DNA from 4 places in the Paenibacillus sp. Cedars genome. Region 2 is predicted to be linked to each of the others. Evidence: predicted binding sites of a transcription regulator. Region 2 holds the regulator's gene; each other region holds the start of a gene.
What was found. Region 2 encodes Rex, which represses fermentation and respiration genes when NADH is low (regulators of the CRP and FNR family bind a similar motif). Its sites were predicted from a motif close to TTGTGAAATATTTCACAA; they were not measured.
Positions count from the first base shown of each region.

Region 1: B9D94_RS13200 (cytochrome ubiquinol oxidase subunit I) is a predicted target of Rex. The motif match lies at 1,502-1,519, and genes of this name have one in related genera.
Region 3: adhE (bifunctional acetaldehyde-CoA/alcohol dehydrogenase) is a predicted target of Rex. The motif match lies at 1,477-1,494, and genes of this name have one in related genera.
Region 4: B9D94_RS29895 (cytochrome ubiquinol oxidase subunit I) is a predicted target of Rex. The motif match lies at 1,288-1,305, and genes of this name have one in related genera.

Region 1 is NZ_CP020866.1:2,501,844-2,504,977, forward strand. Features, by position in the region: gene B9D94_RS13195 (stalk domain-containing protein) at 144-998, shown strand; gene B9D94_RS13200 (cytochrome ubiquinol oxidase subunit I) at 1,686-3,053, shown strand; gene B9D94_RS13205 (cytochrome d ubiquinol oxidase subunit II) at 3,050-3,134, shown strand, end outside.
Region 2 is NZ_CP020866.1:3,527,966-3,531,099, reverse strand. Features, by position in the region: gene dinG (ATP-dependent DNA helicase DinG) at 1-1,137, shown strand, start outside; gene B9D94_RS17765 (redox-sensing transcriptional repressor Rex) at 1,201-1,866, shown strand; gene B9D94_RS17760 (amidohydrolase) at 1,841-3,134, shown strand, end outside.
Region 3 is NZ_CP020866.1:3,708,310-3,711,443, forward strand. Features, by position in the region: gene adhE (bifunctional acetaldehyde-CoA/alcohol dehydrogenase) at 1-1,403, opposite strand, end outside; gene B9D94_RS18725 (Crp/Fnr family transcriptional regulator) at 1,680-2,405, shown strand; gene B9D94_RS18730 (hypothetical protein) at 2,495-2,653, shown strand; gene B9D94_RS18735 (hypothetical protein) at 2,714-3,134, opposite strand, start outside.
Region 4 is NZ_CP020866.1:6,209,458-6,212,591, forward strand. Features, by position in the region: gene ade (adenine deaminase) at 1-1,097, shown strand, start outside; gene B9D94_RS29895 (cytochrome ubiquinol oxidase subunit I) at 1,386-2,789, shown strand; gene cydB (cytochrome d ubiquinol oxidase subunit II) at 2,776-3,134, shown strand, end outside.

The DNA of each region.
Region 1 (3,134 bases), 1.0 Mb from region 2:
CTGGACTCTCTCACAAGGCGTTCAAAACCGGTAGTCGTGAGACGCACGATCTACGGAACGGATTTTACTGTCGCAGCAACTTTTCTAAGATCTATGTGTTACTATTGGAGTATTGAACTTTACATTAAGTGGGTGATCATTACTTGAAGATTAAGAAATGGAAAAATGCAATTGCCGTTATACTTATGATATCCGTACTTTTACCGCTGGGAGCACAAAAATCGGATGCGGCTTCGAAGTACGTTGAACTGGAGTTGCAATGGGAAGACGGCCGAATCTCTCATATTGAGACGCTGCTTAAGGACGGGGTTACTTACGCAAGTTTTTTCTCACTCGGCAGTGCGGCAGGTCTGCTGTGGAAGATGGAAGGTGACGATGTGGCCGTTCTGACAAGGGATCAGAAACGCATTGTTGTACACATGGGCAGCAAAATTGCTGAAGTTGATGGTCGAAAAGTGGATATGGGCAGAGAGCCTGTGTGGTATATCAGTCACCTTTATGTGCCGATTCAATTTCTCGCATCTGCTCTGGATGGGGAAGTGGCTAATCGTGACACAAAGACGGGGAAGGTAACCGTGACTGGACTCCACAATTATACGGATACTTTCTATGGCAGCATGATGGGATACAGCTATGTGATTCGTGCAGCAAGAGGGGATCTTGAGATTACTAATGCTGTTACGGGACAAAAGAATTCGATTCCGCTAGGCATCAAGGACATTAATGTGAATACTCACGATCTCAGCTTACAATTCAAGCGGACTCCCGAAAATTTACTTATTGTAATCATTGAGTATTCTAATCGAAAGACTGGAGAATATGATCTGTATGCATTAGTATTTAAGAATAAAGGGCTAATTCGCAAATCTGTTGCTCACGGGTTAATGGAGCAGCATGAATGGTTGAAGTCGGACGGCACCATTCAACTCATTGATGATCACAATATACGTATGATTGATGATGGAAGCGGCAATGTACTTGAAGTGATTGCTCGGTAACGTTGGACAACAAGAACATAAAGACTCTAAAAGTCGCTTAATATGCGACTTTTTTTGAGGCTCCATAAAAAGAAGAGGGCTATGGGAACAAGGTGTTCAAGTCCCAAATCCATAAAAAAATTTGGCGCTTTAGCCTTTCTACTCTTTTTATTTTTGTACCTAATGGGTAATAAGATGATGTTGGCTCTGATGGGAGGGATACGCGCATTACCACGTATGAGGGAGATGAATCAATAGCTCCTTCGAGTGCATTCTGTATTTTTCACCAAGTTGTCAGAAAGAGTTGACCCTTTCTTGAACGTTTAGGGACGAAGACGTGTCAGTGATTGATTTGCTAGGAGACAAAGATATAATAATTTTAACTATTAGGTTTCATCTAGTCATTTAAATGCATGTAGTACCAGGTTTATACAGGCTCGCAAGATCTCGCTTCAGTCGGGCAAACGGTAGTCAAACGAAGCAACCAACATATTGCCCAACACAGTGCTGTCATTTACGTTACTTTGTGAAAAAATTCTCTTTTTATATAACAGAGATCGAGGAACGATTCATAAAACGCAGCTTGCAGCGATGTCGCCTAAAGCCTATCCAAACCTGATATTGAATGCAGCCCAACGGGTGGCAGGCCTAATCCAAAGTTTAATTTATCACAATAATGGAACAGAGTTTAAAAGGAGGCAGTATAAAATGGCAATTGATACGGTAATGTGGAGCAGGCTGGTGACAGGCATGACACTCGCATTCCACGTTATTTTTGCGACACTTGGTGTCGGTATACCCTTAATGATCGCTATTGCAGAGTTCATCGGGATTCGCAAGAAAGATCCCCATTATACACTGATGGCGAAGAGGTGGGCACGAGGTTTTGTCATTTCTGTCGCGGTTGGTGTCGTGACCGGCACCGTGATCTCCCTGCAGTTGGCTCTGGTGTGGCCGAACTTTATGAAGCTGGCTGGGAATGTCATTGCACTGCCATTATTCATGGAAGTGTTTGCGTTCTTTTTTGAGGCCATTTTCCTGGGCATTTATTTGTATACGTGGGATCGATTCAAAAATCCGTATATCCACTGGTTGCTGACCATTCCGATTGTGTTGGGCGCAGGCATGTCGGCTGTCTTCATTACAACGGTGAACGGATTCATGAACCAGCCTGGAGGCTTTGTGATGGAAGCAGGCCAATTCACGGCGGTTGACCCGGTGCAAGCGATGCTGAATACGGCAACGTTCTCCAAGGTGTTCCATGTATTAAGCTCGGCCTATTTGACAGGGGCAGCCCTGTTAGCCGGTATCGCAGCCTTTGCGATGCTGAGAAAAGGGGTATCCGCCTACCACAAAAAAGCCTTGAACCTCATGATGGCCGTTGTTTTACTGTTCGGGGTGCTGAACACGTTAGCCGGGGATGTGTCCGCCAAGTTTTTGGCTGAGCATCAGCCGGAGAAGCTTGCTGCGGCAGAGTGGCATTTTGAGACGGAAAGCGGCGCGGATTTGATTCTAATGGGATGGCTGAATGCAGAGCATGAAATTCTAGGGGCTCTTCACCTGCCGAAACTGCTCAGCTTCCTGGCCTTTGGAGACTTTAATGCAGAGGTAACGGGGCTGGAGGAATTTCCCCAGGACGAATGGCCGCCGCTTCTCGTTCATTACCTGTTTGATTTGATGGCCGGAATCGGATTTGCTCTGCTCGCTATTGCGGTGCTGTATTTCCTGTTTGTGTTCTGGAAAAAACGCAATGAGCTTAACAAGTGGATGCTTCGCATTATCGCACTGGGCGCACCGCTTGCTTTCCTGGCTGTTGAGCTGGGCTGGTTCTATGCGGAAATTGGGCGACAGCCGTGGATTATCCGCGGGATTATGCGGGTGGAGGAAGCTGCTACGTCTTCACCGAATATAAGAATTTTATTCTTCGTTTTCTTGCTCCTGTACATCGTACTGGGCATCATGTGTGTAATCGTGTTAAGACGCTTGTTCAACAATAATCCGGCGGAAGTCGAGATGGAGAAATGGCTGAAGGAAAAGCCTGATCCATCTACGGAGAAGGGTGGTCCTGCATCATGAGTTACGAATTGATTGGCATCTCGGTGCTGTGGCTGTTCTTGTACGGCTATCTAATTATAGCCTCTATTGATTTCGGGGCGG
Region 2 (3,134 bases):
CTGGCGGAGCTGGAGCATCAGATTCATGTGACCCTGGGTGACGTTGTGCGCAAGGGTGACAAGCTGATTGCTGAAATGAAGGAAGATCTGGATGATTACAGTGCAGACAGCTTGCTTACGGATCTGTCCGGACTGTTTAAAGACCTGGCCGCTCACCGTGAGGACTTGCGCTCCTTCATGGCTCTTAATGATGAGGGTACGGTATACTGGATGGAGGCTAATGGCAATTTCCGCAGTAAATCGCTGCAGCTCTATGCAGTGCCTGTTGATGTAAGCACTCATTTAAAGGAATTGTTTTTTGATAAAAAACAAAGCGTCATTCTGACATCGGCTACCTTGTCGGTGGATAAATCGTTCCAGTTCATGATCGAGAATCTGGGTCTTCAGGAAGCGGCTGAAGCCGGTAATCTGAACACGGTTCAGCTGCCGTCTCCGTTTAATTACAGAGAACAAGCGCTGCTTGTCGTTCCACGTGATTTTCCGAGCGTGAAGGGATCGGTCGGGGATGCCCTCTTTGTGAACACACTTGTGCAGTCACTGGCCGAAACGGCGATCGCTACCCATGGAAGGATGCTCGTTCTGTTCACCTCTTACCGGATGCTGCGTCAGGTGCATGAGCCACTGAAGGAAGCATTGGCATTAAGTGACATTGCGGTGCTGGGGCAAGGAATGGACGGGACCAGTCGAACCAAGTTGATTCGACGCTTCCAGGAGAGCAGCGCATCGGTGCTCCTTGGCACCAGCTCCTTCTGGGAAGGGGTCGACATTCCGGGCGAGGCGCTGACCTGTCTTGCTATTGTACGGCTGCCTTTCCAGCCGCCGAATCATCCGCTGGTGGAAGCCAAGAGTGAACTGCTGCAGCAGCAGAAAAAGAACCCCTTCATGAAGCTTTCCGTTCCGCAAGCGGTTATTCGGTTCAAGCAAGGGTTTGGCCGCCTGGTGCGGACGGCACAGGATAAAGGGATCGTGATTGTATACGATACCCGGGTGATTGAATCCTATTACGGGAAATATTTCTTATATTCCTTGCCAGGACCTAAGATGGAGCATATGCCGACAGAGGGAATTGTTCCACGCATCTCGGAATGGCTTCAGGAAGAGGTCGAGGTTGGAGCAGATAACCAATCCGATGAATGATAGCTAAACGAAGAATGAAAATGCAAGAGATGTAGTTATTAACCTTTACTAGGGGGAGCATGCATGAAATCGGAAAAAATTTCGGAAGCCGTGGTCCGCAGATTACCTGTATATTTGCGCTATTTGAATGAGCTTCAGAAGCGGGAGGTCTCAACTGTTTCATCCCAGGAGCTGGGGCAGAAACTGGATCTGAATCCTGCTCAAATTCGTAAGGACCTGGCGTATTTCGGTGATTTTGGACGGAAAGGGATCGGATATGATGTTTCCTATTTGATTGAGAAGATTCGCCAGATTCTGAAGCTGGACCAGAAGATTAATGTAGCATTGGTTGGAGCCGGTAATCTTGGACATGCATTATCCAATTACAATGCATTCCTGAAGGATAATATGAAGATTGTGGCTATTTTCGATTCATATTCCCCCAAAGTTGGTATGAAAATCAACAACTTGACGGTTCAGCCGATGGAAGAGCTTGAGAAAACCGTACATGAATACGGCATTCGTATCGGGATTATTACCGTTCCGGATTTTGAGGCGCAAAACGTAGCTAATCAGCTTATTGCAGCAGGCATCGAAGCGATTCTGAATTTTGCGCCAACCATCCTGAAAGCTCCACCTCATATCCGTATTCATACGGCCGATTTTACAACCGATTTGCAGAGCTTGGCTTATTATTTGGACAACGGTAAGGAGGAAGCTTCACATGACGACAACGAAGTGGATGGTTAAGAACGGTACTTTTGCTGTGCTTGAGGATGGAAGATCCGTTCTTCGTGGATACATGTTTGTTGAGAATGACCGCATTACCTATCTTGGTGAGGAACAGCCGCTGGTAGAGGAAGGAACCGAGATTATCGACGGCACACATCTGTTGTTCCTGCCTGGTTTGGTAAATACCCATGGACATGCTGCCATGTCACTGCTCCGCGGTTATGGAGACGATTTGGCGCTGCAAGTATGGCTGCAGGAAAAAATGTGGCCGATGGAAGCCAAATTCACGGCCGATGATGTTTACTGGGGAGCCTCTCTTTCCGTGCTGGAGATGATCAAGGGCGGAACCACAACTTTTGTGGATATGTATGATCAGATGGACCAGGTTGCGAAGGTGGTAGAGGATTCAGGAATGCGCGGTGTCCTGACCCGTGGCGTTATCGGATTATGTCCGCCTGAGGTTCAGCAGCAAAAACTGGATGAGGCGGTTGCATTTGCGAAGGACTGGCACGGCAAAGCCGATGGCAGAATCACAACGATGCTCTCGCCGCATGCACCGTATACGTGTCCACCGGATCTAATTGAAAAATTCGTCCAAGCATCCCATGATTTGAATCTGCCGCTGCATACACATATGTCGGAAACGGACACGGAAGTGGCCCAGAATGTGAATGACTACGGACTCCGTCCCGTTGCGCATCTGGAGAAGCTGGGCATGTTCTCTCGTCCTACACTTCTGGCGCACGCCGTCCATTTGACTGATGAAGAGATCGAGATTTTGGCTAAATATCAAGTCGCGGTCTCTCATAATCCAGGCAGTAATCTGAAGCTTGCCAGTGGTATAGCGCGCGTGCCTGCACTGCTGAAAGCCGGCGTTACCGTGTCCCTGGGTACCGACGGACCAGCGAGCAATAACAATCTGGATATGTTTGAAGAGATGCGTCTGGCTGCATTGATCCATAAAGGGGTAAGCGGTGATCCTACGGCCATTCCAGCAGCCGAAGCACTGCGGATGGGTACGGAGTATGGAGCCAAATCGGCTTTCATTGAAGATATAGGCAAACTTGCCGTCGGCATGAAGGCGGATATGATCGCGTTGAATACAGATCAGGCGCACTTCCTTCCTCGAACCGATTATGTGTCCCATGCGATCTATTCAGCCAGTGCAAAGGATGTAGAGCATGTATGGGTTGACGGCAAGCAGGTAGTGAAAAATGGCGCCAGCCTTACCCTCGACGAGGAACGTATTCGCCGGGAAGCCCAGTCTGCATTTGAGCGTCTTACAA
Region 3 (3,134 bases), 180 kb from region 2:
ATTTTATCCGGCACTTTAAACCACTGCATATTCACGGTTCTGCGGTTCACCCTTTTCACGTTGATGAGGTTGACGGCTGTTACGTTCGACGAGGTAGAGTTACGGCCATACGAACCGCAGCCCAGCGTCAACGATGGCAGGTTCGTGTTGTAGATGTCACCAATCCCGCCTTGCGAGGATGGCTGGTTCACCAGAATACGGCAGGTCTTCATCCGGTCCGAGAATTTCATGATGATTTCCTCATTGTGCGAGTGGATGACCGACGAGTGGCCCATACCGCCAAATGCTACCATTTCTTCCGCGCGCGTAATTCCTTCCTCTGCATTTTTCACTTTATAGCAGGCCAGAACCGGACTGAGCTTCTCGGCAGACAGTGGATATGCAGGACCTACTCCCTCCAGCTCGGCGACCAGAATTTTGGTGCTCTCCGGCACTTCAAAGCCGCAGGCCTCGGCAATCTTGAATGCCGGCTGTCCGACGATTGACGGATTAACCGCACATTTCTCCGATACCATCGCGTGTGCAGTCAGCTTCGCCAGTTCCTCCCTGTTTACGAAATAACAGCCGCTGGCCATCATTTTTTTCTTCACTGCCGTATAGATAGGCTCCTCTATAATGACTGCCTGTTCAGAAGCACATATCATACCGTTATCAAAGGTCTTGGACAGAATCAGGTCATTTACCGCCTGATCCAGATCTGCACTCTTTTCAATGAAGCAAGGCACATTGCCGGGTCCTACACCAAGCGCAGGTTTACCGCAGCTGTAGGCTGCCTTTACCATCGCGGATCCGCCGGTAGCCAGAATGCAGGCAACATCAGGATGGTTCATCAGTGTATTGGTTTTATCCATGGAAGGAGCCTCGATCCACTGAATGCAATCGGCCGGAGCACCTTGAGCAACAGCAGCATCCCGCAATATCAGGGCAGCTTCCCTGCTGCATGCCTGTGCGGATGGATGGAATCCGAAAATGATCGGGTTTCTTGTTTTGATGGAGATCAGTGCCTTAAAAATTGTTGTGGAGGTGGGATTGGTTACCGGGGTAATCCCCATGATGATCCCGATCGGCTCCGCAATTTTTTGAAAGCTGTCAAAAGCGTTATCCTCAATGACACCCACCGTTTTGTCATACTTGATGCTGTTGTGGATGTACTCTGTGGCAAACAAGTTTTTGATAATTTTATCCTCATATACACCGCGGCCAGTTTCTTCTACAGCCATTTTTGCCAGCTGCATATGCTTATCAAGGCCTGCGATGGCCATCGCCTGCACAATCCCGTCAATTTGCTCCTGATTCAATTCCATAAACTTTTCTTTCGCCCGGTTCGCTTTGTCAATCAGACCTTGAATGTACTCCCCTGCTGTCTGTCCCTTTACTTCGCTCGTTCCTTTACTCACAGCCATATCTCTCATCCTCCCATGGTTCATGATTCTTTCTCTTCTACGGTTTGATCGTATCACAGCCATTTCTAAAATCATGTGAAATATTTCACAATATTAAAATTTATCTTTTCTGTGTGATTTATACCTGTCTTCGCCCTATTTCAAGTGAAAGAGATCACAAAGTTTGAAAATTCGCCATCATTTCCCTCTTGTTCCGCCCCACAAGTGAATGTTTTCACGTTATAATGTATTTAAAGATTAAACAGATCAAATTTTAGGATGTTAGGGGATACCAACATGAAAACTGTAGACAATGTAATGGAAATCGAAAACCTAGGGAACACCCAGTGCTTCTCGGAACAAAACCGCAACCGTCTGCTGGTCACCATGAAGGAAAGAGTACTCCCTGAAGGCTCCCATTTGTTCTGGGAAGGTGACTTCGCCGACAAGTTGTACTTCGTGAAACAAGGAAGAATTAAGTTAACTAAATCGACTGATGAAGGCAAAGAGCTTATTCTATATATGTATCATCCAGGGGATATGGTCGGTCAGGCCGATCCATTCTTCAGCACCAATCACAGCTTCTCGGCAGAGGTGCTTGAGGATAGTGTGGTCGGGGTTATCGAGCATAAGGATTTGGAAATGCTGATCTGTCAGCATTGTGATTTTGCCATTGATTTTATGAAGTGGATGGGCATTCACCACCGGATCACCCAGACCAAATTCCGTGATCTTATGATGTACGGCAAGCCGGGTGCATTAACCTCGACGCTGATTCGTCTGAGCAATACGTACGGTCAGCATCAGGCAGATGATACCATTCTCATTAATAAGAAGATTACCCACACCGATCTCTCGAACATGATTGGGGCAACCCGCGAAAGCGTGAACCGGATGCTGAGTGATCTCCGTAAAAAAGACGCCATTGAATATGCCGGTGGTATGATTGTCATCAAGGATCTGCCGATGCTGCAGGAAATATGCCATTGCGAGATGTGTCCGCTCGAAATTTGCCGGATTTAATGTCACTGCGTCTCGCTGTGCATAATATACAGCCTTTTGACCACAATAAACCTTGTCTTTCCAAACCAAAATTAAAGGGAGTGCTCAGCATGCGTGAAGGTTTGATTCCTGCTGTTCTTGGAACTGTGGTTTCTGCTTCGGGTGCCGCTCTGCTTAGCAGCAAGTATAAACTTGCCGCAACCGGTATTCTCGGCTTCGGACTGGCTCATCTTGTGCTTGGTGCGATTGACCTGGTGGAACACCGGTAAACGATTGGAAAGACTGCACGTCATAAACACACCTTCCTCTAGAGGGTGTGTTTATCTATGTTATATGATCTGAGCCTCCATATAGGCTCGTTCTCCGCTTGGCACTTTCAGATAAGGCCGGATCCCGGCAAACCCCTTCGCATCCAGATCCACACCCGTCATCCAGTTTCCCTCCAGCCAGTCACTGCCCGATTGCATAATGACAGCCGGTGCCTGAATATGTTCCTGATACAAAATGACGCCACCTTGAATAGCCTTGAACGTCTTCCCTTGCTGCAACAAGGGTTCGGCACTGATGTACGTCGGCACAAAATAAGCAGCAATCACATCCAGCTCCTCCCCGTCAAAAAACGGCTCACTGCCGAGAAATGGATGGAGCATTGCAATCTTCTCATAATGGGACCAGATTATCATCTGCAGAAATCTGCCCAGACGCCCCTTATCCTGCCCGCCGGTTGTTTTTGATTTATCCGTTTCATAA
Region 4 (3,134 bases), 2.7 Mb from region 2:
AAACGGTGACGAGAGAGCAGGCGCTAGAGAAGGTTCGCCTCGGGATGCACCTGATGATCCGTGAAGGATCGGCTTGGCAGGACGTGAAGGAAGTCATCAAGGTGGTGACGGAAGACAAGGTGCGTACGGACAATATCTCCTTGGTGACGGATGACGTGTATCCGCAGACGCTGCTGAGGCTTGGCCATATGAACCATGTGGTGCGCCGTGCGATCGAAGAGGGTGTGGATCCGGTGACGGCCATCCAGATGGGCACGATCAACGTGGCTCGGTACTTCGGGATGGATCTCGAACTCGGGAGCATCTCGCCAGGTAAAACGGCAGACATTCTGCTGCTTGATGATCTGAACAGCATGGTGCCGTCGATTGTGATCACCGATGGTGAGGTGGTTGCGGAGAACGGCCAAGTTGTGAAGCTATTCCCTGTATACCAATACCCGGAAAAAGCGTTCCATTCGGTTCGCCTGCAGCGTCCGTTGACAGCGGAGGATTTCCTGCTCCGCAGCAAGTGGGATACCGCACGCACGGAAGTCAACGTGGTGCGGGTCATCGAGAACAGTGCCCGCACAGCCAAAATGACAGCGGTGCTCCCCGTGCAGCAGGGCATCATTCAGCCTGATCTTAACCAGGACGTGGTTCAGCTTGCGTGCATCGAGCGCCATGGCGCAACCGGACAAATCTCGCTTGGCTTTGCGAGCGGCTTCGGATTGAAATCCGGTGCGGTCGCTTCCACGGTGGCGCACGACAGCCATAATCTGCTGGTGATGGGCACGAGCGCCGAGGATATGGCACTAGCGGCGAATGAGCTGGCAGCTTGCGGCGGCGGGATGATCGTGGTGCGTGACGGTCAGGTGCTCGCGAAGGTGGCCATGCCCATTGCCGGCTTGCTGGCGGATCGTCCAGTGGAGATCGTAGCGGAAGAAGTTGCTGCACTGGAGGAAGCCTGGAAGGAGCTGGGGTGCTTCATCCATGCGCCGTTCATGACCTTCTCCCTGATCGCGCTGCCGGTGATTCCCGAAATCCGCATTACCAATCGCGGCATCGCGGACGTGACGGAGTTCAAGCTCATCGAGACGGAGATTCGCGCGGTTCAATAAGGTGGTGGTATGCATTAAAGCAGGTTGGCCTACATGGCGAACCTGCTTTTTTTGGTGCGTAAATACCGGGCTTGACCTGTGAGGGGATGCGGCAAGTCATGCTCCAATGGATAAACCTCACATAATTCCATTCACACTTAGTGATTTTCGTCACAAATTTATAACTTTTTGCCCCTAATCCTTCCTAATATTGTGATATTGATCACAATCCTTTCTGCCGCAGTCTGCGAAAATACAAAAAGAATCAAATTTAAAGTGATCACGTGAGCTAAAGGAAGGGGTATCTTTATGGATCCGGTTATGCTGGCGCGAATTCAGTTCGCATCGACAACCATTTTTCACTTTATTTTCGTACCGTTGTCTATCGGATTAGCGTTTTTGATTGCCATCATGGAGACGATGTATGTTGTCAAAGGCCAGGAAGTATACAAGAAAATGGCCAAGTTCTGGGGGAAGCTGTTCCTGATTAATTTTGCGGTCGGGGTAGTGACAGGAATTCTGCAGGAGTTCCAGTTCGGCATGAACTGGTCGGATTATTCGCGATTTGTTGGGGATGTGTTTGGCGCGCCGCTTGCCATCGAGGCCTTGTTGGCCTTTTTCCTCGAGTCAACATTTATCGGGTTATGGATATTCGGCTGGGACCGGTTATCGAAGAAGGTCCATCTGCTCAGCATCTGGCTGGTGTCCTTCGGCACCCTGATGTCGGCCTTCTGGATTCTGGCGGCCAATTCGTTCATGCAGCGTCCCGTTGGGTTCGAGATGAATAATGGACGAGCGGAGATGAATGATTTCCTGGCATTGATCACCAATGGGCAGCTGCTGGTAGAATTCCCGCACACGATCTTTGGGGCACTGGCCACCGGGGCGTTCCTGGTAGCAGGCGTGAGTGCCTACAAGCTGATGAAGAAGCAGGATCTGGATTTCTTCAAAAAATCATTCCACATCGCCATCGTGGTGGGGCTCACCACCTCCATTCTGGTTGCGGTCTTCGGTCACCAGCAGGCGCAGTATCTGGTGGATACGCAGCCGATGAAGATGGCTGCTGCCGAGAGCCTGTGGGAGACGAGTGACGATCCTGCGGCTTGGACGGTCATTGCGTCCATCGATCCGGAGAAGCAGGAGAACAAGATGGAGCTTAAAATTCCGTATTTGCTCAGCTTTCTGTCTTATAGCAAATTCTCCGGCGAAGTGATCGGAATGAAGGAGCTGCAAGCCCAGTACGAGCAGCAATACGGTCCCGGCGATTATATACCTCCGGTGCGGACCACCTTCTGGAGCTTCCGGATTATGGTGGCCGCAGGCAGCGTGATGATTCTACTCGGATTGTACGGAGCTTGGCTGATGCTGCGCAAGAAGGTCGAGCACGCTGGCAGATGGTTCCTGAGATTGATGCTGTTTGGCATTTCATTGCCGTTCATCGCCAACACGTCGGGGTGGATCATGACGGAGATCGGGCGGCAGCCTTGGACGGTATTCGGACTGATCACCACGGAGAATAGTATATCTCCGAACGTAAGTGCAGGCTCCATCCTGTTCTCGCTCATTACGTTTACAGCCATCTATGCGGTGCTTGCTGCCGTTATGGCGTACTTGTTTATTAAAGTCATTAAGAAAGGGCCGTATGCGGCGGAGGAAGAAGACCGCCACGCAAGCGATCCGTTTAATAAGGAGGGCTACCATGCTGTCTCTTAATGAACTGTGGTTTGTGCTCGTTGCCGTGTTGTTTATCGGGTTCTTCTTCTTGGAGGGCTTTGATTTCGGAGTCGGGATGTCCACTCAGCTGCTCGCCAAAAGCGACACCCAGCGCCGGGTGCTGATCAACTCGATCGGCCCGTTCTGGGATGCCAATGAGGTCTGGCTGCTGACAGCGGGCGGCGCGATGTTCGCCGCCTTCCCGAACTGGTATGCCACGCTGTTCAGCGGATTCTATATTCCGCTTGTTTTTCTTCTGTTGGCCTTGATTGGACGGGGAGTGGCCTTTGAATTCCGCGGCAAGGTAGGCGACGTTCGCTGGAAAAGGGTGTGGGACGGTGCAAT